2 regions of the Alteromonas sp. RKMC-009 genome follow, and region 1 is predicted to be linked to the other one. Evidence: riboswitches for the same ligand, from Rfam matches in the RefSeq annotation. Region 1 holds a riboswitch; the other holds the start of a gene.

Region 1 (11,104 bases):
AAAAATTGGCGCGCATGATACCAGAATTGAGAAAAATTGCCGCCCTTTTCTCTACGGTGCAAATCCGCCGGCGCATTTGCACCGGCAGGCAGAAAGTTTGTACTCCGGAGGTCTTACTTTTTCTTCTCCGGTATGGATTTATCGTATTCCACCAGCTCTTCTAATGCAGCCCCGGGATCCTCTTCCCCGGCGACGGAGTCGAATTCTTCTTCGTCATGACGAAAGTCTTCTTCCGCCAGCGTGATTTCCCGTTCATGTTCACGGGCTTTTTTATTGCTGTCAGCCATCATATTCACCTGCTAATTGAACAAAACACACTTTTGTTAATTATACGTGAAGAGAGGATTTTGGATGAGATTTCAGATTATTTTTCTCACCGGGAGATGGTTTACTCTGTAGGATACAACCGCCGGGTATAATCGCTGACGCCCTATACCAGCAACATACGCATTATCCGCGCGTCTTCTTTACCGCCATCACAAGGGTAGTAATTTTTACGCACTTCAATGTCTTCAAAACCGGCTTTTTCGTACAGTGAAATGGCTTTGAGGTTTCCGGCTCTTACCTCGAGCCACAGTGACTCAGCCTGTTGTTGCCGGCACCATGCAATCACACCGTCTAATAACTGTTTTCCGGCCCCCTGCCCCCGGTCAGAAACAGCAACTGCAATGTCCATTAACGTGGCTTCGCCGGCAACCAGTAATATCACGGCGTAACCGGTGAGCTTAAGCTCACTGTTAAGTGCTGCCAAACCTGCATAGGGCGGTGTAAGACAGTCCGCAAAGGTAGATAAGGACCAGGGATTATAAGTGGCCTGCTGATGAATAGCATGGGCGTCATTGATCAGAGTGTCAGAAAGTGGCTGGAGTGTGAACGACGGCATCACTTACTGACCGGCACAAATGACCTGCCACAGACGGCGCTTTTCCGCAGCGTCTGATGGCGCAGTTTTATAAGGTAATGAAAGAATATTATTTTTCAGGGACAACTCTGAACCAAATTGCCAGCGAACAGACTTTGCATCGTAAAAAAGAGACAACGCCTGTAATATGTCCTGTCCGGCAGCTCCGAAGCTGCGGGGATCAATGGTTTCAACCGCCGGTGATGCCGGTTTTGCTTCATCGTCCTGCACTTTTTCCGGGGCAGATGGTTTTTTATCCTGTTTATTCCCCAGCATGGAACGAAGCTGCGCAATGCGTGCCTGACCACTTGCGGCGGGTTGAACAGAAGACTGAGATGGAACGGCAGCGCCGGAAGGCGTTAGTTCAGCAGTGTGACTGTTACCGGCAGCAGATGTTGCCTGAGTCTGTGATACAGCCTGAGATTGCCATACACAGATACCCATTTCCTGAAGAACAGCAATTTGATAAGGATTTAAACCGGACGTCATGAAAATGGATTTACTTTTGAGTGGAAGAAAGTAGGAACACTATAACTTACTCAGAGGAAAAGTGGCAGGGGTGGAGGGACTCGAACCCCCAACCATCGGTTTTGGAGACCGCTGTTCTACCAATTCGAACTACACCCCTAGCGCGCTGTGCATTATACGTATGCATTAACAAAGGTAAAGCCTTTTTGTGGCAAAAAAACAGCAAAACCAGTGCCTTTGCCTGGCATTCGCACAATACGCACAAAAAGCGCACAGCATGGCTGTTACTCCGGTTCACTCACCTTCTGCCGGTTAGTGGTTTCCAGTGCTGCCTGCCAGAGTGCAGCAGTGACATTCACCACCCGGCGTTGCTGTTCACAGGCAAAGATGACCTTCTCTTCAGCGGCCCCGCTTAAAGCGGCGTAGTGTTTATACAAGCGCAAAGCGGCTTCGTCATTTAACTGATTAATCGCAGCACAGGATGCCACATCAAAATAACGATTGCCGCTGGCAGCATATTCCCAGTCTACGATAACGGGTTTAGCGCCACCGGCTCCGGTTCTCACAATGTGCGGCAAAGACAGATCGTTGTGACAAAGCACCGCCTGTTCAGCAGGCGGCTGCTGTGCATCACCGGAATCAATCACGTTTCTCAATGCTTCAGCCAGGGGATGACTGCTCTCAAGATCTGCACTTTCAAAATAGCGCACCAGTCTGGGCTCAAGACACAGAGGTGGCGCGTCAATAGCTGTGCAGTGAATGGTGTGTAACGCAAAGGCGAGCAGGATGATACTGTCTTCACTGTTTGCGTTGTTCGCCGGTTCCGCATCCGTGGTGACCCAGCGTTCTGCCCACAGCGTGCAGTCAGGACTCAGCCACACAGGTTCAGGCGCAATGCCCTGACGGAACAGGCTATGCTGAAGCGTAAACTGAGCATGTTTGTTTACACCGGTAAAACTCTCACCGGCAGACCACTTAACAGCGAACTCACGCTCACCGTCAGTGATATTGAACAGACGATTCACATCCCCGCCCTGCCGTGATTCACAGATTGCATTACCGCTAAGCTTCAACGGCTCTGCTAACGCTTTAACGATAAGCGCGGGCGTCATGTTCCTGCATCTTCCATTGTTTCAGCCATTGTGCATAACCAAATACGGCAAATCCGACATATCCCAGAAACAGACACGCCGACAACATCAGGCCGCTTTGGGCGTAAAGGTAAGCTGAAGCCAGATTGATTACTATCCAGTACAACCAGTTCTGTAAAACCTTATGGGCCACCATCACGGTAGTCACCACACTGACCACCTGTATACTTGCATCGAGTAGCAGGTGTTCGCTGTTGAACTGCCCCTGTGCCCAGAAGGATAAGCCCCAGGCGATCAGGAGAAGTCCCGGCACCAGCATGGCATGGGTATACCATGGCCAGGAATGCACCCGGTCGTCGCCGGCAGCCTGACGGTTCCACTGATAATACCCGTATCCGGCCATCATCATGTAATACAGATTCAGGATGGCCTGAAATGGCAGTGTAACCTGCCAGAAGAGCCAGGTATAAATAGCCGTACTGATAAATGCACACAGCCAGCACCAGCGGTTTTGCCTGGCAGCCAGCCAGACATAGGCCAGTGCCAGCACTACAGCAACCCACTCGGCCAGTGATGTCGCGGCTATCTGTTCAAAGAAATGCGGGATGAAATCAGTCATCCTGATCCTTACGGGCCTGCATCACATCGAAGTTCAGAAACTTGGCCACAAAAATGGCCTGCCCGACTTCTTCATGGGTGCGCTGCATTTCTTTTCCCAGTACCGCCATAACGTCGGCATACTCGCCGGTGACCTGTGTACTGGTAGAACAGGTCGTCACATCAAGGGTGTCGTAACTGTTCAGTCTGTCAATAAACGACTTTATGGGTGGAATGTACTCATTCACCAGAGGATACAGAGATAGCTCAACCATGACCTGCATAGAGATTCCTTAAAATTGAAAACGGGCTGTGACGCCGAACTGTCTGCCATCACCCAACTGATAATAAGGTTCAGCAAACTCATAGTAATCACGGGGATCGTTACTGAATCCACCGAAACCGCGGGTGTACCAGGTTTTATCAAACACGTTCTTTACCCACAGTGTGGTGCGCAACATGCCTTTTACCCAGGTAATATCAGTGTTGTACAACGTTGTGGCCGGTGCTGTTTCATCATGGCCATCAGAGAAGCGGTATTCGTCTTTAAAGTCCATATCAGCGCGCCATACCAGAGAATCAGTCAGCCACAACTCACTGAACAGGTTCGCTGTATATTTAGGTGCCTGAGCCTGACGCTGCTTACTGACATATTCACCGTCGGCAGTCTCGTAACCTTCAAAGGTGGCACTGAGGTAACCCGCGCTGGCCTGCACTGTCCAGGATGACGTTGCCTGCCAGGAAAGCTCCAGTTCTGCCCCTTTATTTGTGCCCACATCGGCATTCGCCGTGATATCGATAAAGGCGGCAGAACCGTCTTCACGTTCCTGAACATCAAAATCGCTGATTTGGGTATCTTCCCGTTCCATGAAGAAAACTGCTGCGCGGGCAGTCAACTCAGGAACAAACAGTTTGCCTTTGTAGCCTGCTTCATAGTTCCAGTTGTATTCCGCATCAAAGAAACGGCGCTCCCGGCTGACCTGTTCATCATAGTTAATGCCGGCACCTTTGTAACCTCTGGATACGCTGGCATACAGGTAGTCCCCTCCCATATCCCAGGTCAGTGCCAGTTTGCCGCCGGTCATGGTCGTGTCATCGTCGTACACCACCTGCGCATTATCAGCATAATCATAGGCGTAATTTTCAACACGCAGGGCGGACGTCAGCAATAAAGACGGAGTCAGCTGAGTATCAAGCTGACCGTAAACCGCTGTTGTCTGCGGTTCGAAGGTACTGATAAAGTCGCCGTCAGCATAGGTATACTGGCGCAGTAAATCCTGTTCACTCTGATTGATGCGGCCACCGATAACCCAGGTCGTGGTGTCATTGAAGATTTTTTTATCTTCAGCAGAAGTAAAACGCACCTCGGCAGATTGTTGGGAAACATCCCGGTAATATGCATCAAAGGATGTATAGCCCCAGGGGTGAAAACCAGTGTAGGTCCAGTCTTCGTCGTAGCCGTAAGCGATATCATGACCGGCCATAGTCGCAATGATTTCCAGCAAACCACCGGCGGTTTCATGATTGATATGTGCACTGACCGCTTTGGTTTCCTGCTCATCAAAGCCGGGTTCATCCGACAACGTGTGGCGGTTGTTATCCAGTGAGAAAGCATCGTAACCGTTATTGATATCGTACCAGCGGAAATCCACCGCAACGGATGTTTTGTCAGTCACATCCCACAGTGTTCCCAGCCTTACTGCATTCTCATGAATCCCGTTGGTATCGTCGGCACCCAAAAAGTCATTTTCAATAAAACCGTCACTGCTGTTGTGCACAAACGCTGCACGCCAGGCCAGAGAATCAGACGCTTGTCCGCCATGAGCACCTTCAGCGCGGAAGAAAGATTTGTTTCCCACAGACAATTCAAAATGACTCTCACTCTCTTCTGAAGGAGCATTGCTGACAATCTTAACCGCACCGGCCAGAGCACCGGTTCCGAATACTGTCGCCTGTGGTCCGCGGTAAACTTCTACCTGCTGTGTATCAAAAAGTACACCTGCTGCAGCAAGACCGGAGAAATCAAAATCGTCGACCAGGAAACTGACTGAAGGATTAATCGGTTCAGCAAACTGGCTGCGCTCACCAATCCCCCGGATCTGAATAAAACGTCCACGGGATGCTCCGGCCGCAAAATTCACATTCGGCGCAATACTTAATACATTGTCAATATAGGTAGCCTGACGGCTGTCCAGGCGGTTGCCTGATAACACAGAAGCGCTGGCACTGAGTTGATCGAGAGTCGCTGTGCGGAAATCACCACTGACGGTAATACGTTCGATGTCTGCAGTGTCATCAGCAAAGGCAGGAAGTGCAAGTAGTGCGAGAAGAATTGCGTTTTTTTTCATTAGGATCTCTTTAATCATCAAAAAGATCCGGCTTTACGGCAGGTATTGAGGTTTTCAGATTGCTTTTATCACCATCCCTACGCCGGTATTATCCGGATCAGGTTTAAGGGTTCCCATGGAATGGATCTCAGCCGTAAAGACGGCACCCCTTGGCCTAATGCTTATTGCGGAGTCCGCAAATTAAGCGAGGGCAGTCTAACAACTTCAGTGACTTAGTCAAGTTGCCGGCAGCCCCGAAAAAGCAATAAAAAAGCCCGCGATGTGACGTGGCGGGCAATGAAGATCAGGCGACCTTCTGATTCTGGCGTCTTGTGCGCCATCCCATAAACCCTATTCCCAGAAGGATCAGTGACATGGCGGTTGGCTCACTGACTTCTGTAATAGAGGCATTCCGGAAGCGAACCTTCATATCTCCACAACCACTGGCTGCATCACAATCGTTAATGAATACGATGTCGGTAATAAGTCCTGACATGTAATCATCCAGAGTAATAGAGAAGGTTTCCCAGGCTGGTTCGTTGGTATAAGTAAAGTCATCCAGACCGAAATTCTGTGTGCCACCCAGAGCAAACGTGCGGCTGGCATCGTTATTCTGTTCACCGGCAGAGAAATCTGCCAGCCAGATCCCGCCAATCTCAGAGTAAGGGTTTGCATTAGTATTGTTGTTGCCCGGCGTCATACGAAATTCAAATGACAACAAAATATCTGAAGCAGAATTATCTAAATCCAGGCTCTGGATCCCGAAAGCATCATCCAGGTTCAGTGTGAACCAGCTGTTTTCGCGCAGGTTCAGTACACTGCCATTGTTTGTCCAGGTTCCGTAGTTAGACGTGCCGCTTTGTTGATGTGCAGTCAGAGTCTGGGCAGCGAAGTCGATATCGTAGCTGCTGATAATGTTGGCGTTAGCCGTGAATGCCGCACAGAAGCCGGTTAGCAGGGCTGCAGTTTTGATGCTAAATTTCATTTATGTTCCTTGAGCAGTGTGTGCCTGAAAATAGTTAAACAACTTCACTGCAACCCGGCTGTCTTATGGCGGTATAAGACCCGTGGCTTTCCGTCCCTGCCTCACGACAGGTTTGGCGAATCTACTCTGTGGAAGTGACGTTTCCACCAATGAGTCGACGGTTGTAATGATAGGGAGAGGCCCGCAAGTAAAAAAGGACACTTCTGAACGAAATCCGGTACAAATTTGTACCAACACAAAATTCACCCTTTTTCTGTCAAGCCACAGGTAATTCTTATATCCTTGACTGAAGGGATCCGGTATAGGGAGCAAACGTGCAGTATCACGGTTTTTTCTGGTCGGCAGTCATCCGCGCTTTATTGAGTCTGAGAAGGGATAACGGACTTGATAACGAATATGACACAACGATGCTCGAAAGCGTCACACAAATAGAAAATGAGAAAATGGACGATGACGGACTGGCGTCTATTCTTCACTCTCTTTGTCCTGCCAACGAATATGAGACAATTGGCCGCTCCCTGATTGGCTATTTTGATTTCAACAAAATGAGTAATCTGGTGGTGTATCTCACGGCCAGTAAGCATATTGATGACGCACTCCATGTACTGGGAAAACACTACCACTATATTCTGGGTAACAGTGCGGCACTGACAGTAAAAACTGACGGAAATGAAACCTGTCTCCGGTTTCAGCCATCATCACATCCTGTTCTTACCGAATTCCGCTGTTATTTCCTCCTCGCTTTGTGCCGTCACCTGGCCGGCAGAAAATTCGACTTCACAACGGTCACCTTACCGCCATCCGGCGAACAACCGGTCAGCTTATTAAGGCCGGTCAGCAGCGGTGATATCAGACATGAGGGAGTTGTTGTATGCCTTGTTTTCGATAATAAATGGTGTAAACAGGCATCATTTTACTATTCTCAGTCGATTAAAAAAATGCTGGCGGGAAACCTCGACACCAGCAATGATTTGCCGTTAAAGCAGCAGGTTAAAGAAGCATTTCTCAAAGCCCCGAGCCCGGCAAGGATCCGTTCGGAATGGGTAGCAACGCAACTAGGTCAAACGGAGTCCGCGTTTCGTCGCCAGTTAAGGCAAGAGTCCATTTCTTTCAGCGCATTACTCAAAGAGTACATTCATGACCAGTCATGTCACCGGTTACTCAGTGGCGAAAAAACGGAAGACACCGCCGCCCACCTTGGCTTCTCTGACCGCCGATCCTTTGAGCGCAGTTTTAAGGAACATGCCGGGATCAGTGCAGGACAGCTACGCCAGCTTGGCAACCGCCTGCGTTTTCAAAAAGGTAACGGTAATCTCATTAATGTGGTGGAGAACCTGCCTCCCCTGCCCAATTCAATTCAGACTCTGCTGAATATGGACTGTGAAACAATGACGCTGGCAGATGTGGTCTCACTGATTGAAAAAGATCCAATTTTTCAGGCCCACGTTATGAGCAAGGCCAGCAGAGCGGTTTATGGCTCTGTACCCAAAAATCTTGAACAGGCAATCGGCCGGAATCTCGGGCTAGGCAATATCCGGAATCTTGCTGTAATTTTCGCAGCGCAGCAGTTGCTAACCTCTCAATGCCGGTTTGAAAAAGTTAACCTGCTCACTGATGCGATGCTGCTGAGCCTGACTATCTTTCAGCGCCTGTTCGGTTTCAACCGCTTAAACGAAGACCAAACTGAGCAGGTCAAACAGCTTTTACTGTTTGGCACGTTATCCCTGTTTCTAATTTTTCACGACGAATGTCTGTTTTCCGACGGCGCAGTCACTCACTGGGATGAAAGCGCTTCATTTGACGTTTTCTTTAACCGTATCAATGATGAATACGGCGTTTGCCTGTATGGTGCCACATCATTAATGTTACTGAGATGGGGTTTTAACAGTGCAGTGAATCAGCAATTGTGGAAACTGTGCAGCAACGACGAAAATGGAAATTCTGACAGCCTGACGGGTCAGATCACACTGTGTCATACCATCGCATTCAATCTGCTGAATTCACAGGAAACACCTGAATACAGTCAGGATACGCTGACTAAGGTGCAAAGTGAGATGCTGGAAGAGATCGTGACGAGCTGGCGGGTTTCAGCGGCCTGATATCTATGATCAGTGCCGCTTACCCGCATCAGAACTTGTGAGCAGGCGGCTTTAACCGTTTATTCTGCATTCAGATTCAGGCTGCGGATTTCAGCCTCTGTTTGTGCTTTCAATATCTCCATCGTTTTACCATGGGGCGTCGGAGTACGGGAATCCGGATCGAGAGTTACAAAAACAATATCATCAGCGAGACATATGGTTTTCTTGGTCGCTTTGTTTCTCACCAGACATGTTACCGTAATCGACGTACGCCCCACCGATTTAGTTTCCAGACCAAACTCCACGATATCGCCCTGTAATGCCGGGGATTCAAACGTGATTTCACCAATATGCTTAGTGACCAGACAATTTGTTTCCAGCTGACAAATCGCGAAAATTGCCGCTTCCTCGTCAATCCATTCCATCGCCCGGCCACCAAATAAAGCATTGGCGTAGTTAAGATCATTGGGCATGACAAGCCGGCGGGATAAAAAGCGCATTCGAATTCCTCGTAAACAATAGATAAAATAGCGGCTGGATTATACGTGAAATGATATCAAATGGCTCAGACAACTGTGACTGACTGGCTTACAGCACCCTTGTTTTGTAATACCAGCGATTATCACCGGCAAAGACTAGTGATCCATGGCGATAAGCATCACCATGCCACCACAGTTGAAGACATACTCTCATCACTGCCTGAAGATATTTCTTTTTGCATTGCCGGCGAACTTAACGCCAGGCTTGCTGATATAGCAAAGACCAGGATAGCGAAGACCACGCCACTCAATTTGTACCGGCAGTGTTTAGGCAGTGAGTATGACATTGTCATCATCGACTTCTCTGAGCAATTCAGGCCATCTGTGCTGACGGCTCTGGCCGGTACAGTAAAAGTATCCGGAACACTAATACTTCTGACACCGCCATCAGATACCTGGCACTCTCATCCGTCGGTTACCCGCCCCTATTTTTTAAGCTACGGACAAACACTGAATAGCAGTGTATATATAGATAAGATTCTGCGCCCTTTAACAGACACTCCGGAGACGGGCATGGTCAGCCGGGACAGCGTGTACTTGCCCTCCCCGCAGGCTGTGGAAGTTTCCCGCATATCTGAGTCTGACAGACTGACCGCTACCCAGCAGAAGGTGTTTGACAAGATCACGCAGGATGACTGCAGCACTTACAAGTGTGTTTGTATTGAGGCAGCCAGAGGCAGAGGAAAGTCATTTTTATCCGGTAAAATTATCGCCCACTTTCTGAAACTGGAGTTAAATGTAGCTGTTACAGCGTATTCGCAAGCCTCTGTCTCAGGATTACTCGCGTCCTCGGAATGCGAAAGCGGAAACAAAGCGCAGTGGATGGCTACGGACAGCCCCCGGTTGTCCGAAGATAACATTGATGTTCTTGTCATAGACGAAGCAGCAGCGCTGCCACTGCCGCTGCTACAGCGTTTATTATCAACACCTGCGTTTGTTATTTTAAGCTCTACCACAGAGGGTTACGAAGGCAGTGGACAAGGATTCAGAACCAAGTTTCTCGAGCCTCACAATATTCCGGTGAGAAAGCTGTCAGAGCCTGTACGCTGGCGCGGTGGCGACCAACTGGAAGCTCTGGTATCGAAGCTGACATTCAGACAAGCCCTGTGCCGTGAAGAACCGGGCGACCCGCGGGAGCCTTTTTCACCGGAGCACTTTGTCCTGCCGGCAAGAGACATGGAACCGTCAACACTCCGTCAGGTTCTGGAAATGCTCACTGCTGCGCATTACCAGAGTAGTCCCGATGACATGTTAAGACTGACAGACTCTCCTCAAAACAACTTTCACCTGCTAATTGTGAAGGGCAAGATTATTGCTGCCGCAGTAGTAGAGCATGAAGGCGGCATTGCGCCGGAAACCCTCACTGAGCATATTGCAGAAGGAAAACGTCGCGTAAAAGGCCATCTGACGGCGCAGAGTCTGGCTTTGATGAGCACTGATGAAAATTTTGCATCCATGACAATCAGGCGGATTAACCGCATTGCGGTAAGTCCTGACTGGCAGTCAAAAGGTCTCGGGTCAAAATTACTAAAGCAAATTGTTTTCACCTGCCAGACTGAAGGTGCTGATTTGATCACTTCATCTTTTGGCGCTGATGACAAGTTACTGAGATTCTGGACAACTAATGGTTATACCATTGTAAAACGGGGTAATAAACCGGACAAAGCATCAGGATTGCCTAGTGCACTGGTCGTCAATCCGGTCTCTCAGAGGGCAGCAGAAGCCATTGACCTGCTTTTGGCACTGGAAGAAAACGGTGAGCTCCCCCCACTTCTGCGTAAGCGCCATTTATTAAGGATTCGCCAGTTCGTTGAAGGCAGCCGGAGTATCGATCATCTTTATTCCTCGCTGAATTATTTAACCCAACTGACTGATAAAGCCCATTCCGACTCTGATGTTGAATTAGCTGCAATACTTCGCAGGTTATCTGCAGGGGACTCTTTGAAACAGTTAGCGTACCGCATGGGCTTACAAGGTAAGAAAGAGATGGTTAATGATCTGAGACACCGGTGTGAAAAACTACTGTCTTCAGGGCATGACGGAGGTCAGGTGTGAAATCAGGTTCTGAGCCTGATATAAAAATTAAAATGAGAAGTACTGAAAACAAAAAACCCTGCT
Region 2 (11,104 bases), 1.2 Mb from region 1:
TTTCCTTCTGAGTGGACAAAAGATCAGCAGGGAAATGATGTTCTTAACGTTTTAGTCACATTGGATGCCGGTGAAAAAGCCACAATTGCTCTGTCAGATTCAGCCCCGGATGCACCGGATGTTGCTTACACTGAATTGTCAGTTCGTCAGGGCGGTGAATGGGATGGTAAAGAATATAAAGCAGACGGTTTCAGCTTTGAGAATGTAGATTCTTTTACTGCGCCTCCGCAACTGACTGATCATTCATACTATTTACGTTATGAAGGACCTGGCTGGGAAAATGACCTTGTGGGATACCGCTTATATCTGGACTGGCGTAACGGCACGGATATCTTTGTAAAAACCGGTAATGAGCCCGTGCTGCATCAGGTGGGGCAGGATGGTTACGACAGCTATCATGATTTGTCTGACTGGGGCGGCGATGTGCTGAAAGTGGGTAAGGCGCTGGGTCTTGGTTCTTTTGGCCGTATGGAAGGCGACACGGTAATGCATATGCAGAACGTGGACGAGATGTCCTGGGTACTGGGCCATGACGACAAGCTGTCTGCCGGGTTCACCGTGAATTATGATGGCTGGGATGTGAATGGTAAGAAACTCGATGCCAGTGCAGATTACGAAATTCACGCCGGTGACCCGTCAACTACGGTAACCGTGTCGTTAAGCGAAACAGCAGATGACCTGGTAACGGGCATTGTTAAGCATGACAACACTCAGTACATCGAACTTGAAATGAATGGCTGGGGCGTCATTGCCACTTACGGTAAGCAAAGCTTGCTGGGCGAAGATGACGAGCTGGGCATGGCACTGTTCTACAAAGTAGACGATATCTCCCGCAAATTTGAAGCGGAATATGACTATTTGATTCAGTTCAAGCCGGCAACAACCATGGAATATCAGTTCATGGCAGTATGGCCTTCTCACCCTGACAGCCCTGATGACGAAAGTGGCTTCACAGAACTGCTGAAAACCAAACTTAAAGCACTGGCAAGCCCTGTAACAGCGGGGTAGGTTGATTCGGGAAGCAAGCCGGACGCATGAGCTGGGAAACCTTGATGCGTTTCAAACACGCTGTGAACCCATCCATGGGAGCTCCACAGCCGCATCCCTGCGGCTGAGGGTTTGAAACGCATCAAGATTTCCCTTCCGCTCATGCTTAACCGGCTTTCCTCCCGTCTGGCTCCTCCCCGTAAATCTGAAAAGCCTTGCCTATCTTTGACGCTTTATAAACATTATGTATGAAACCCATCGGGAATACCCAGCCCGTGCGTCCTGTACTCTCCCAATACATTTAACTGCACTTAACGGCCGAATGCATTCAGCCAGTCTGTCCATACCGGGTCGAGTCCGCGGGCGGTGAGGCTGTTTGCCACTGCACTGGCTGAGCGGGTGTCTTCGGTTGAGAATTGCTCCAGTGCTGTTGTGGGAGCGCTGTATCCGCCAGGTTGTGTTTGCGATGCGGCAGACAATTGATTAATAGCCAATGGTACGACATTGTCGCGAAATGCCGGGGATTCCCTGGTGGAAAGGCTTAATTCCACTTCCGGAAAACACAGTCGGTAAGCGCAAATAAGTTGTATGAGCTGCTTATCTGATACCTGACTTTTCTGCGTTGCCCGGTCACCGGCGCAGGGCTTGATGCGGGGGAACGCAACGGAGTAGCGACTTTTCCAGTAGCGTTGTTGTAACAGGCTGAGATGTAATGCGGTAAATGCGCTGTCCGTCCGCCATTCGGATAACCCGAGTAATGCGCCGAGACCGATTTTGTTCATACCAGCTTCGCCAAGCCTGTCCGGTGTTGCTAACCGCCAGTCGAAATCCTGCTTTTTGCCCCGCAGGTGATACTCCGCATAATGGGCGCGATGATAAGTTTCTTGATAAACCAGCACACTGTCAGTTCCGGCTGCTGCAAGGGCACGGTACTCATCTGTGGAAAGAGGTTGTACCTCCATGGCAACATGGCTGAAGTGAGCCTTTACTAACTCTATTGCCTCTAGAAAATAATCCATGCCTGCTTTTGTTTCGTGCTCGCCGGTAACCAGCAACACGGAATCAAAACCCATTTTCTTAATGGCATAAACTTCCTCTGATATTTCAGCCATGGTCAGTTTCGTGCGCTTAATTTTATTGCTCATGGTAAAGCCACAATAGGTGCATTCGTTGGCGCACAGGTTCGACAGATACAATGGCACGAACAAAGACACGGTATGGCCGAAACGCTGGCGTGTGAGGGCCTGTGCCTTAACTGCCATATCCGGCAGAAATCCCTCTGCGGCAGGGGATATCAGCGCAAGAAAATCCTGCCAGTGCCGGACGGAGCGTTGTAGTGCTGACATCACATCTGCCGCGCTTTTGCTGTAAAGCGCAAGCCTGACATCGTCCCAGTCTGTGCGGGACAGCTCTTCTGCCACTGTCATGATAAGCCAGCCAGAAACTGTGTGAACGGGCTGGTGGCGGAAGCCCGGGAGTTAACCGGTGCTGCACCGGCCAGCCAGGCCTCGCGGCCGGCTTCCACGGCTTTTGCAAACGCAGTGGCCATGGCAACAGGTTGGGTCGCGGCAGCAATGGCGGTATTTACCAGTACTGCATCAGCGCCCATTTCCATGGCTTCGCAAGCATGAGAGGGAGCGCCGATCCCTGCATCAACCACCACCGGCACGCCGGCTTGTTCTATTATAATCTGCAGGAACTCGCGGGTTTGCAGGCCCTTATTGGAGCCGATAGGCGCGCCTAGTGGCATCACGGCAGCGCATCCGGCTTCTTCTAAACGCTTGCAGAGGACAGGATCCGCATGACAATAGGGCAGCACGTCGAAGCCTTCTTTGCACAGCACTTCAGCGGCTTTGAGAGTTTCCACGGGGTCGGGAAGTAAGAAGCGCTGATCGGGATGAATTTCCAGTTTCAGCCAGCTGGTTCCCAACAGCTCTCTGGCCAGACGGGCAGCATAAACCGCTTCTTCCGCTGTCGCCGCCCCGGAGGTGTTAGGCAGTAATGTAACCGGCAGCGAACGCAAAACCCTGAGGGTAGGGTCGGGTACGTCGCATTTTGAAAGCCGTTTAAGTGCAAGCGTAACAAGCCGGGTCTGGCTGGCGACCAGGGCATCTTTCATGATATCAGGGTGACTGAATTTCCCAGTACCGGTGAATAATCTGGATGTAAAAGTGGTGCCGGCAATTGTCAGCATCATTAACCTCCCGCTACAAGAGTAAAGAGTTCTACGGCATCGTCAGGTTGGAGCTTATAATGTTGCCACTGGCTGGCCGGTATGATTGTCTGGTTTACCGCTACAGCCACTGACGGGGTTTGCTGCAGATAATCACTGATCGCATCGGCGAGCAGGCTGCCTTCTGGCAGAGTAAGCTTGTCACCGTTACACAATATGTTCATGGTGTTCCCCCGATATTGTTTGAGCATGCCGGACACGCCGTATTTTTATTCACCCTGAAATGGCGCAGGGTGAGGGCGCGTCCGTCATAGACGTGAAGTTGTCCGAAATCCACAGGTTGAATGCCGCACAGGTAACTGAGTGCAAGACTGGCCTGAAACTGACCGGCAATAGCTACCACAGGACTGAATATTCCCTGTTCCATGCACATTTGTGAGTGCTCACCAATCTGTTCCATGCATTCATAACAGGCCGAGCCGGATGCAGGATTGAGCGCCAGCGCCGTGGCAGCAAAGCCTGCGGCACTGGCGGAAATGAGCGGCAGCTTATGTTCAAGGGCCAGTCCATTGACAAATTTTCTGCTGGACACGCTGTCTGTGCAATCCAGCAGCAACGAACAGTACGGCAGGTGGGTGGCAAGTCTGACGGGATCGGCCGGGTCATCAATGCATCTAATCTGACACCCGCCATGCATGGCTGCCAGTCGCGACCGTGCAGCACAGACTTTCTTTTGTCCCGCATCGGCTTCGGTAAACAGCCACTGGCGGGGTAAATTACTGAGTTCTACGATGTCATGGTCGACCAGCACAATTTCGCCAACACCGGCAGATACCAGCGCCATGGCTACCTGACAGCCCAGTCCGCCGCAGCCAAACAGCATGACTTTTGATTGCATGAGTTGGAGTTGGGCTTCCTCATCAAAATTATCCAGCAGTAAATGACGGCTGTAGCGTGAATACAGTTCAGTGGTCAGCACGGCGGCACCTCCCGCGCAATGCGTTGACGGCGTCTTCCGGGTTATTGCTTTCTGTAATGGCCGTCACCACGGCAATGGCATCTGTGCCTGTGGCAGCCACGGTGTCGATATTGCTTAACTTAATACCGCCGATGGCCACAGTGGGAATGCCGTGATATTTGCAAAGTGACACGTAGTCAGCCAGCCGCGCCGTACCCTGTGGTGCAGAGGGCATATCTTTCGTTCTGGTAGGAAAAATATGACCCAGCGCTATGTAAGAAGGCCTGATTTGAATGGCGCGGCACAGCTTTGCATATCCGTGAGTGGAAATGCCCAGCCGCAACCCGGCAAGGGCAATGGCACTCAAATCGGCAGATGCGAGATCTTCCTGCCCGAGATGCACACCATACGCCCCGTGTTCGATAGCCAGTTGCCAGTGGTCATTGATGAAAAGCTGGGTGTTGTATCCGGCAGCCATGGTTACTGCCTCGCGGATGATTTCACTCAGTTCTGCACCTTTGGATTTAATCCGCAACTGGATGATCTTAAGATTTAAAGGGAGAAGGCGCTGCAGCCATTTAATGCTGTCCACCACGGGATAAAGCCCGGGCGCAGAGTCCAGTAATTCCGGTAAAAAATAATCATTCTCTACTGGTAACAAGCCTTCGAAAACCGCAGGGAAGTGAGGAAGCAGTGAGGCGGGAAGCAACGGTGTCTGTTGTTCAGCGTGCCCCTCACGTTCAGACGGCGGGCGACGAAGGACAGCCGTTTCAGGTAAAACCAACTCTGCCTGTTGCCAGGCTGCGGCAACCACAGCTTCGGCCAGCGAAACTGCATCTTCTGTGATGTACTGCTCAGCCATTGCTCCGGCGATGGCCGATGCCAGCAGACAACCGGAACCCCGTAAGTTAAAAGGCTGCCGGGCTTTGTGCACAAAGCGCCGGACGTTTTCTTTGCTGTACAGCACATCACAGATTTCCGACGTGTTCCCGGAGTCGGGCCGGAGCGATGAGTCTGGTCTGTGACCGCCTTTTACCAGCACCTGATCGCAGCCGGAAGCGATAAGCTGATGGGCGGCAGCCAGTTCATCCCTGGCTTGCCGTAACGTAAAGCCTGTCAGCCAGGCCAGCTCATCATAGTTCGGCGTGATAAGCGTGATGTAGGGCAATAGCCCGGCGATAGCATCAAACGACAAGTCACCGAGTTTACTCTTTGATGATGTCTGTAATACAGGGTCCCAAATCACCGGAATTTGCGGATATTCAGACAGTTTCTTAATGAGCACATGGATCTGTTCATCATTCGCCAGCGCACCCACTTTTATTACCGCAGGGATCTGCGGCTGAAAAGCGACTTGCAGCTGTGCCGAAAATGACGCCGGCGATACCGGAGAAACGTGCAGCACACTGTCATGAGTTTGCGCGCTGACCAGCGAGACCACACTAATCTGGTGGACAGCAAAACATTGCAGCGCACGCTGGTCCTGCTGTAAACCGGCGGCGCCGGAGCTGTCGGTGCCGCCAATGGTTAAAACACGGGGTAACATTATTCGCCCTCAGCAACGGCAGCATCAACGTAGAGAGCGCGGCCGGAGGCTGAAAACTTCTTCGCCATATCGGCCATGCCCTGTTGCTTCGCTTCTTCCGCCTGTGCATGGTCACGGACTTCCTGAGAAATCTTCATGGAGCAGAATTTCGGACCGCACATGGAGCAGAAGTGCGCCACCTTGCTTGAAGCCTGTGGCAGGGTTTCGTCGTGATAGGCGCGGGCGGTAAACGGATCCAGTGCCAGATTAAACTGGTCTTCCCAGCGAAACTCAAAGCGGGCTTTCGACATGGCATTGTCGCGTATTTGTGCGCCCGGGTGACCTTTTGCCAGGTCTGCTGCGTGGGCGGCAATTTTGTAAGTAATCAGGCCCTGCTTCACATCTTCTTTATCCGGCAGGCCAAGATGCTCTTTGGGGGTGACGTAGCAAAGCATGGCACAGCCATACCAGCCAATCAGTGCTGCGCCGATCCCGGACGTGAAATGGTCATACCCCGGGGCGATATCCGTTGTCAGCGGACCGAGGGTGTAAAACGGTGCGCCATGACAATGAGATAACTGCTCATCCATGTTCTCTTTGATCAGGTGCATAGGCACGTGGCCCGGGCCTTCTATCATCACCTGAACGTCATATTCCCACGCGATAGCTGTGAGTTCGCCTAAGGTGCGCAGTTCGGCAAATTGTGCTTCATCGTTGGCGTCAGCAACGGAACCGGGGCGCAGACCGTCACCCAGTGACAGGCTTACGTCATATTGAGCGCAGATTTCACAGATTTCGCGGAAATGTTCATACAGAAAACTTTCCTGATGATGATACAAACACCATTTCGCCATAATAGCACCACCACGGGACACGATGCCCGTAACACGCTTAGCGGTTAACGGTACAAAGGGTAAGCGAACGCCGGCGTGGATAGTAAAATAGTCCACCCCTTGCTCAGCCTGTTCAATCAGGGTGTCACGAAAAACCGGCCAGTCGAGATCTTCAGCGACACCATTGACCTTTTCCAGCGCCTGATAAATGGGCACTGTGCCAATGGGCACCGGACTGTTACGCAGTAACCATTCACGGGTTTCGTGAATATTGCGGCCGGTAGATAAGTCCATGATGGTGTCTGCGCCCCAGCGTGTGGCCCAGACCAGCTTTTCCACTTCCTCTTCAATGGACGAGGTCACCGCGGAATTACCGAGGTTGGCATTCACTTTGACCAGGAAGTTTCGCCCGATAATCATCGGCTCAGCTTCAGGGTGGTTGATGTTGGCCGGAATAATCGCCCGGCCTTCTGCGACTTCGCGGCGTACGAACTCACCGGTGATTTCCGGTGGTATGTTTGCGCCGAAGGCTTCTCCTTCATGCTGCTGGTTCAACAGTTCATTTTTAATCGCAGCGCGACCCATATTTTCGCGGATGGCGATGTATTCCATCTCCGGCGTCACTATGCCCAGGCGGGCATAGTGCAATTGCGTTACTACCTTGCCGGCAGCGGCTTTACGGATGGTATTTTTCGCCTGAAAACGAATGGATTCTGAGGTGATGTCTGCATCCCGCGCCTGCGTATAGGATGATTCAGACGCGGCAATGGCTTGCGTATCGCTTCGTGCGTTAATCCACTCAGCGCGGCAATGCGGAATGCCTCTGGTCACATCGACTTCACAGGCCGGGTCGCCAAATACGCCGGAGGCGTCGTATACGGGAATATCCGGATTAATTTCTTCTTCCTGCTCGCTGATGCGGGTAGGAGACTGGGCAATCATCCGCATGGGCACACGGATTGACGGGTCTGACCCTTCTTCGTACTGGCGGAAAGAATTAGGAAAAGCTTCACCTTTCAGTGATTGTATAAATGTTTGTGCCTGCTGGCGTTTCTCGCGTCGTGTTGACATAGCATTTGTTCCTTTTCGGGTGATAAATGCTTGTCAGGAGTGAGTATACAAGGGGCAACACCGGCAAACAGACGGTCGTCTGTTGTGATGGTGGAACGGTGTTGCTGCTTGTTCCCTTCGCAGGTATTAGCCTGATCAGGTTCTACGGATCCCGCAATGCGGTCTCAGCTTGCTTTCATGTGAAAGACGAAGCACTCCGACAAGTTCTGTTTTTACTATAATCATGAATTGAAAAAGAAAACAAGCTTTGTCTTAACGCGCTGATAAGTGTCTTTAGCGAGTTTGCTGCCAGATCGCTGGTCGGTTTGTGAAGTTTCTGGTAGGCTGAATAGTAATTATTGTCATTAGGCTCTTCAATGTAGTCGAACACTCAACGCCAGGTTTAACGCGTTGATTAAATTAGAGATTTTGTATGACATTGTGGGATTTACCAAGCAAACAACAAGCAATTATTATCTCTGTGAAAGAGAGTTTATGTGTCAACGTAAAGGAACGTTTATCTGAAATGGGCGTTCAGAATGGACGTGAAGTTCAGTGTGTCAGAAAAGGCCCGCTGGGCGGACCTATCGTGATGCAACTGGGTGGCAGCGTGTTTGCTATCGAAGAAAATCTCGCCGCACAAATCGAAGTTGAAGTGCGTAACTAACGCTCACTTTTCCGCTGTCGGCAGTAACAGGATACCCTTTTTTCATGCAACGCATTTTAATGGTCGGAAAGCCCAATTCCGGTAAGAGTCTTTTATTCAATCAATTAACCGGTCTGCGACAAAAAGTCGCTAACTATCCCGGTGTTACCGTGGAAGTTAAACGGGGTCAGTGTCAGGATTTTGAAGTGGTAGATTTGCCGGGCACTTACACGCTTCGTGGTCTTAGCCGTGATGAAGAAATCGCAATTAAAGAAATCACCGCATCGGTAGAACGTGACGATACCTCTCTGGTGGTTTGTGTGCTTGATGCCACCCGTTTAGAGCGCAGTTTAGTGCTGGGTCTGCAGGTGCAGAAACTGGCAAAAGCCAACAATAAAGCTGTACTCTTTGCCCTCAACTTCATCGACGAAGTCCGCAGGATCGGCGAAGATATCGACACAGAGGCGCTGAGTAAAGAATTAGGCAGTCCGGTAATGGCGCTGTCAGCAAGAACCCTGGACGGCTTGCATGAATTTAAGCAGACCATGCTGTCTGTTGCCAAAGCGCCGTCAGGTCATATCCCGACGACATCGCTTTCAGAGGGGGAGTCTGCGGTAAATCAGAGTCAGGCACTGGCTTCAAAGTACGGCCTGCACCTGGATGTTGTGCTGAAAAATCAGAACAGCGTCGACCGCTTCCTGTTAAACAGCTGGACCGGCTCACTGGTATTCCTCGGCGTCATGTTTGTACTCTTCCAGAGTATTTTCACTCTCGCGGCCCCCCTGATGGACGGCGTGGAAACGCTGATCGGCAGCGCTGCTGAAGGTGTCAGTGCAATTACGCCGGAAGGCATTGTTACTGACTTTTTTAACGACGCCATATTCGGCGGTTTAGGCTCTTTCCTGGTGTTCGTACCGCAAATTATGGTACTGACATTCATTATCGGCTTGCTGGAAGACAGCGGTTATCTTGCCCGTGCGGCACTGATGTGTCACCGCCCGTTGAGCGCAGTGGGCTTATCTGGCAGAAGCTTTATTCCTTATCTTTCGGGTCATGCCTGCGCCATTCCTGCCATCATGGCGGCCCGTACTATCGAGTCGCCGCACAAGCGTCTTATCACCATGCTGACCATCCCGCTGATGTCCTGTTCAGCCCGTTTGCCGGTTTATGCATTGTTGGTTGCGGTACTGGTGCCGGAAGACGGTACTTTCCTGGGCATTTTTGGCTTGCAGGGGGCTGCCTTCTTCGGCCTGTATTTCTTCGGCATTATCACAGCCCTGATTGTCAGCCAGTTTCTGACACGCTTCTTACCTAAAGATCTGGAAGAGTCAGACATGCCGTTCATTCTTGAATTACCCACTTACCGCTTACCACACTGGAAGCCGTTAACCTTCCGGGTTATCGACAGTGGGATGCAGTTTATCCGCCGTGCTGCACCGATTATTTTCGTGGTGTCGGTGGGGATCTGGATCCTGGGTTATTTCCCGATGGGTTCGACTCTGGAAGACAGCTGGCTCGGGCAAATCGGCCATGTTATCCAGCCTGTATTCGAGCCAATGGGTCTGGACTGGCGTTACGGCGTGGCAATACTGATGTCGTTCCTCGCCCGTGAAGTATTCGTCGGTGCGCTGGGTACACTGTTCGGTATGGATGGTGCTGAAGACAATGTTAATGGTCTGGCTGAACGTATTCAGGCTGACGGACTGACAACCGGCGCCGGCCTTGGCCTTGTGCTGTTCTACGTTGTGGCGCTGCAATGTGTAGCAACCGTTGCCATGCTTAAAGGTGAAACCGGCAGTAATAAACTCGCATGGGGCCTGTACGTCGGATACGGTATCCTGGCCTACGTTATCGCCGTACTGGTGAATATGTTGTTCTGATAACGGGTAAACAGCACTTCGTTGAGTAAGCTAATCAAAGAGCCGGGAGCTTGATGAGGTGCTGTTTACAACAACCACTAACGGTCATACACCGTAACTTTGTTTATATCCGTTTTTTCAATTCTTGCTTTGCCTGAACTTTCCAAAAAATTCAGCAGAGACATCGGGTCATTGGTTTCAAATACACCGGTTACAGACATACCTGACAAGTCCGCAGAGGCGATGGTGACCTGCAATGCATTATAGCGATTAAATTCGCGAACTACGTTATCTAAACGGTCGTTCCGGAAAATCATTTCTCTGGATTTCCACGACGTCTCTCTGGCTACATCTACCGATGCTTCTGTATGAATATTACCATTGTCCTGAAGCACAGCTTTTTGTCCCACAGTCACCAGCAGAGGCCTGTCTTTCGTTAAGTCCGGTGCAGTAAAGTCAGTCAGTTTGATACCGGTGGAGCGAAACGGAATCAGCTGTTCTTTTTTCGCTTCTCTTGCCAGTGCGACTTCTCCGGTAAGAACCGTCAATGCAACACTTCCGGGCTCACTGCGGACGTTAAATTCGGTTCCCAGCGCCTGGAACATTGTGTCGTTAACCCAGACCCTGAAGGGCTTTTGAAGATTATGTGCAACTTTGAAAATTGCTTCTCCCTGATGCAGAACGATGTTTCTGTATTTCCCGGTATAGTTAATATCTACAGCAGTCAGCGTGTTCAGGTAGATAATCGAGCCATCTTCCAGCGTGATGCTTCTTTGCTCACCCAGTGATGTTTTGTATTGTACAGGCTGATTTTGCGCTACAGGCGTTTCGCCGGCGCTTTTAACCGGCAGCATCTGATAAGCGAAAATAGCGCCCGCCAGCAAACAGGCAGCAACCGGAAGCCAGCGGGTTTTCCGGGGGCGTCCGGACGTTTCGTGGTCCGAATTATTACCGGTCAGCTTCTGATGTTGAGTGATAGGAGTCACCTTACTGCCCGCTGCTGATTCTACCTGAGCGAGTAATTTGTCGACGGATAGCTTTTTACTCTGATCAACATCTGACATCAGATCCAG

What was found. A riboswitch is a leader RNA that binds a small molecule or an ion and turns the genes downstream of it on or off. The one in region 1 is predicted to bind thiamine pyrophosphate.
Region 2: another riboswitch for thiamine pyrophosphate. It lies ahead of thiC (phosphomethylpyrimidine synthase ThiC); the one in region 1 lies ahead of DS731_RS06985 (TonB-dependent receptor).

Annotation. Positions count from the first base shown of each region.
Region 1 is NZ_CP031010.1:1,596,507-1,607,610, reverse strand. It holds gene DS731_RS21885 (hypothetical protein) at 114-290, opposite strand; gene rimI (ribosomal protein S18-alanine N-acetyltransferase) at 431-883, opposite strand; gene DS731_RS07010 (hypothetical protein) at 887-1,390, opposite strand; tRNA gene DS731_RS07005 (tRNA-Trp) at 1,453-1,529, opposite strand; gene DS731_RS07000 (phosphotransferase) at 1,654-2,481, opposite strand; gene pnuC (nicotinamide riboside transporter PnuC) at 2,459-3,079, opposite strand; gene DS731_RS06990 (hypothetical protein) at 3,072-3,341, opposite strand; gene DS731_RS06985 (TonB-dependent receptor) at 3,351-5,405, opposite strand; TPP riboswitch at 5,463-5,565, opposite strand; gene DS731_RS06980 (hypothetical protein) at 5,689-6,369, opposite strand; cyclic di-GMP riboswitch class I at 6,415-6,496, opposite strand; gene DS731_RS06975 (helix-turn-helix domain-containing protein) at 6,684-8,468, shown strand; gene DS731_RS06970 (acyl-CoA thioesterase) at 8,528-8,947, opposite strand; gene DS731_RS06965 (GNAT family N-acetyltransferase) at 9,008-11,041, shown strand.
Region 2 is NZ_CP031010.1:441,660-452,763, forward strand. It holds gene DS731_RS01875 (DUF4861 family protein) at 1-1,008, shown strand, start outside; gene thiH (2-iminoacetate synthase ThiH) at 1,299-2,414, opposite strand; gene DS731_RS01885 (thiazole synthase) at 2,411-3,181, opposite strand; gene thiS (sulfur carrier protein ThiS) at 3,184-3,384, opposite strand; gene DS731_RS01895 (HesA/MoeB/ThiF family protein) at 3,381-4,139, opposite strand; gene thiE (thiamine phosphate synthase) at 4,126-5,664, opposite strand; gene thiC (phosphomethylpyrimidine synthase ThiC) at 5,664-7,547, opposite strand; TPP riboswitch at 7,643-7,756, opposite strand; gene DS731_RS01910 (FeoA family protein) at 7,960-8,193, shown strand; gene feoB (ferrous iron transporter B) at 8,238-10,052, shown strand; gene DS731_RS01920 (FecR family protein) at 10,130-11,104, opposite strand, start outside.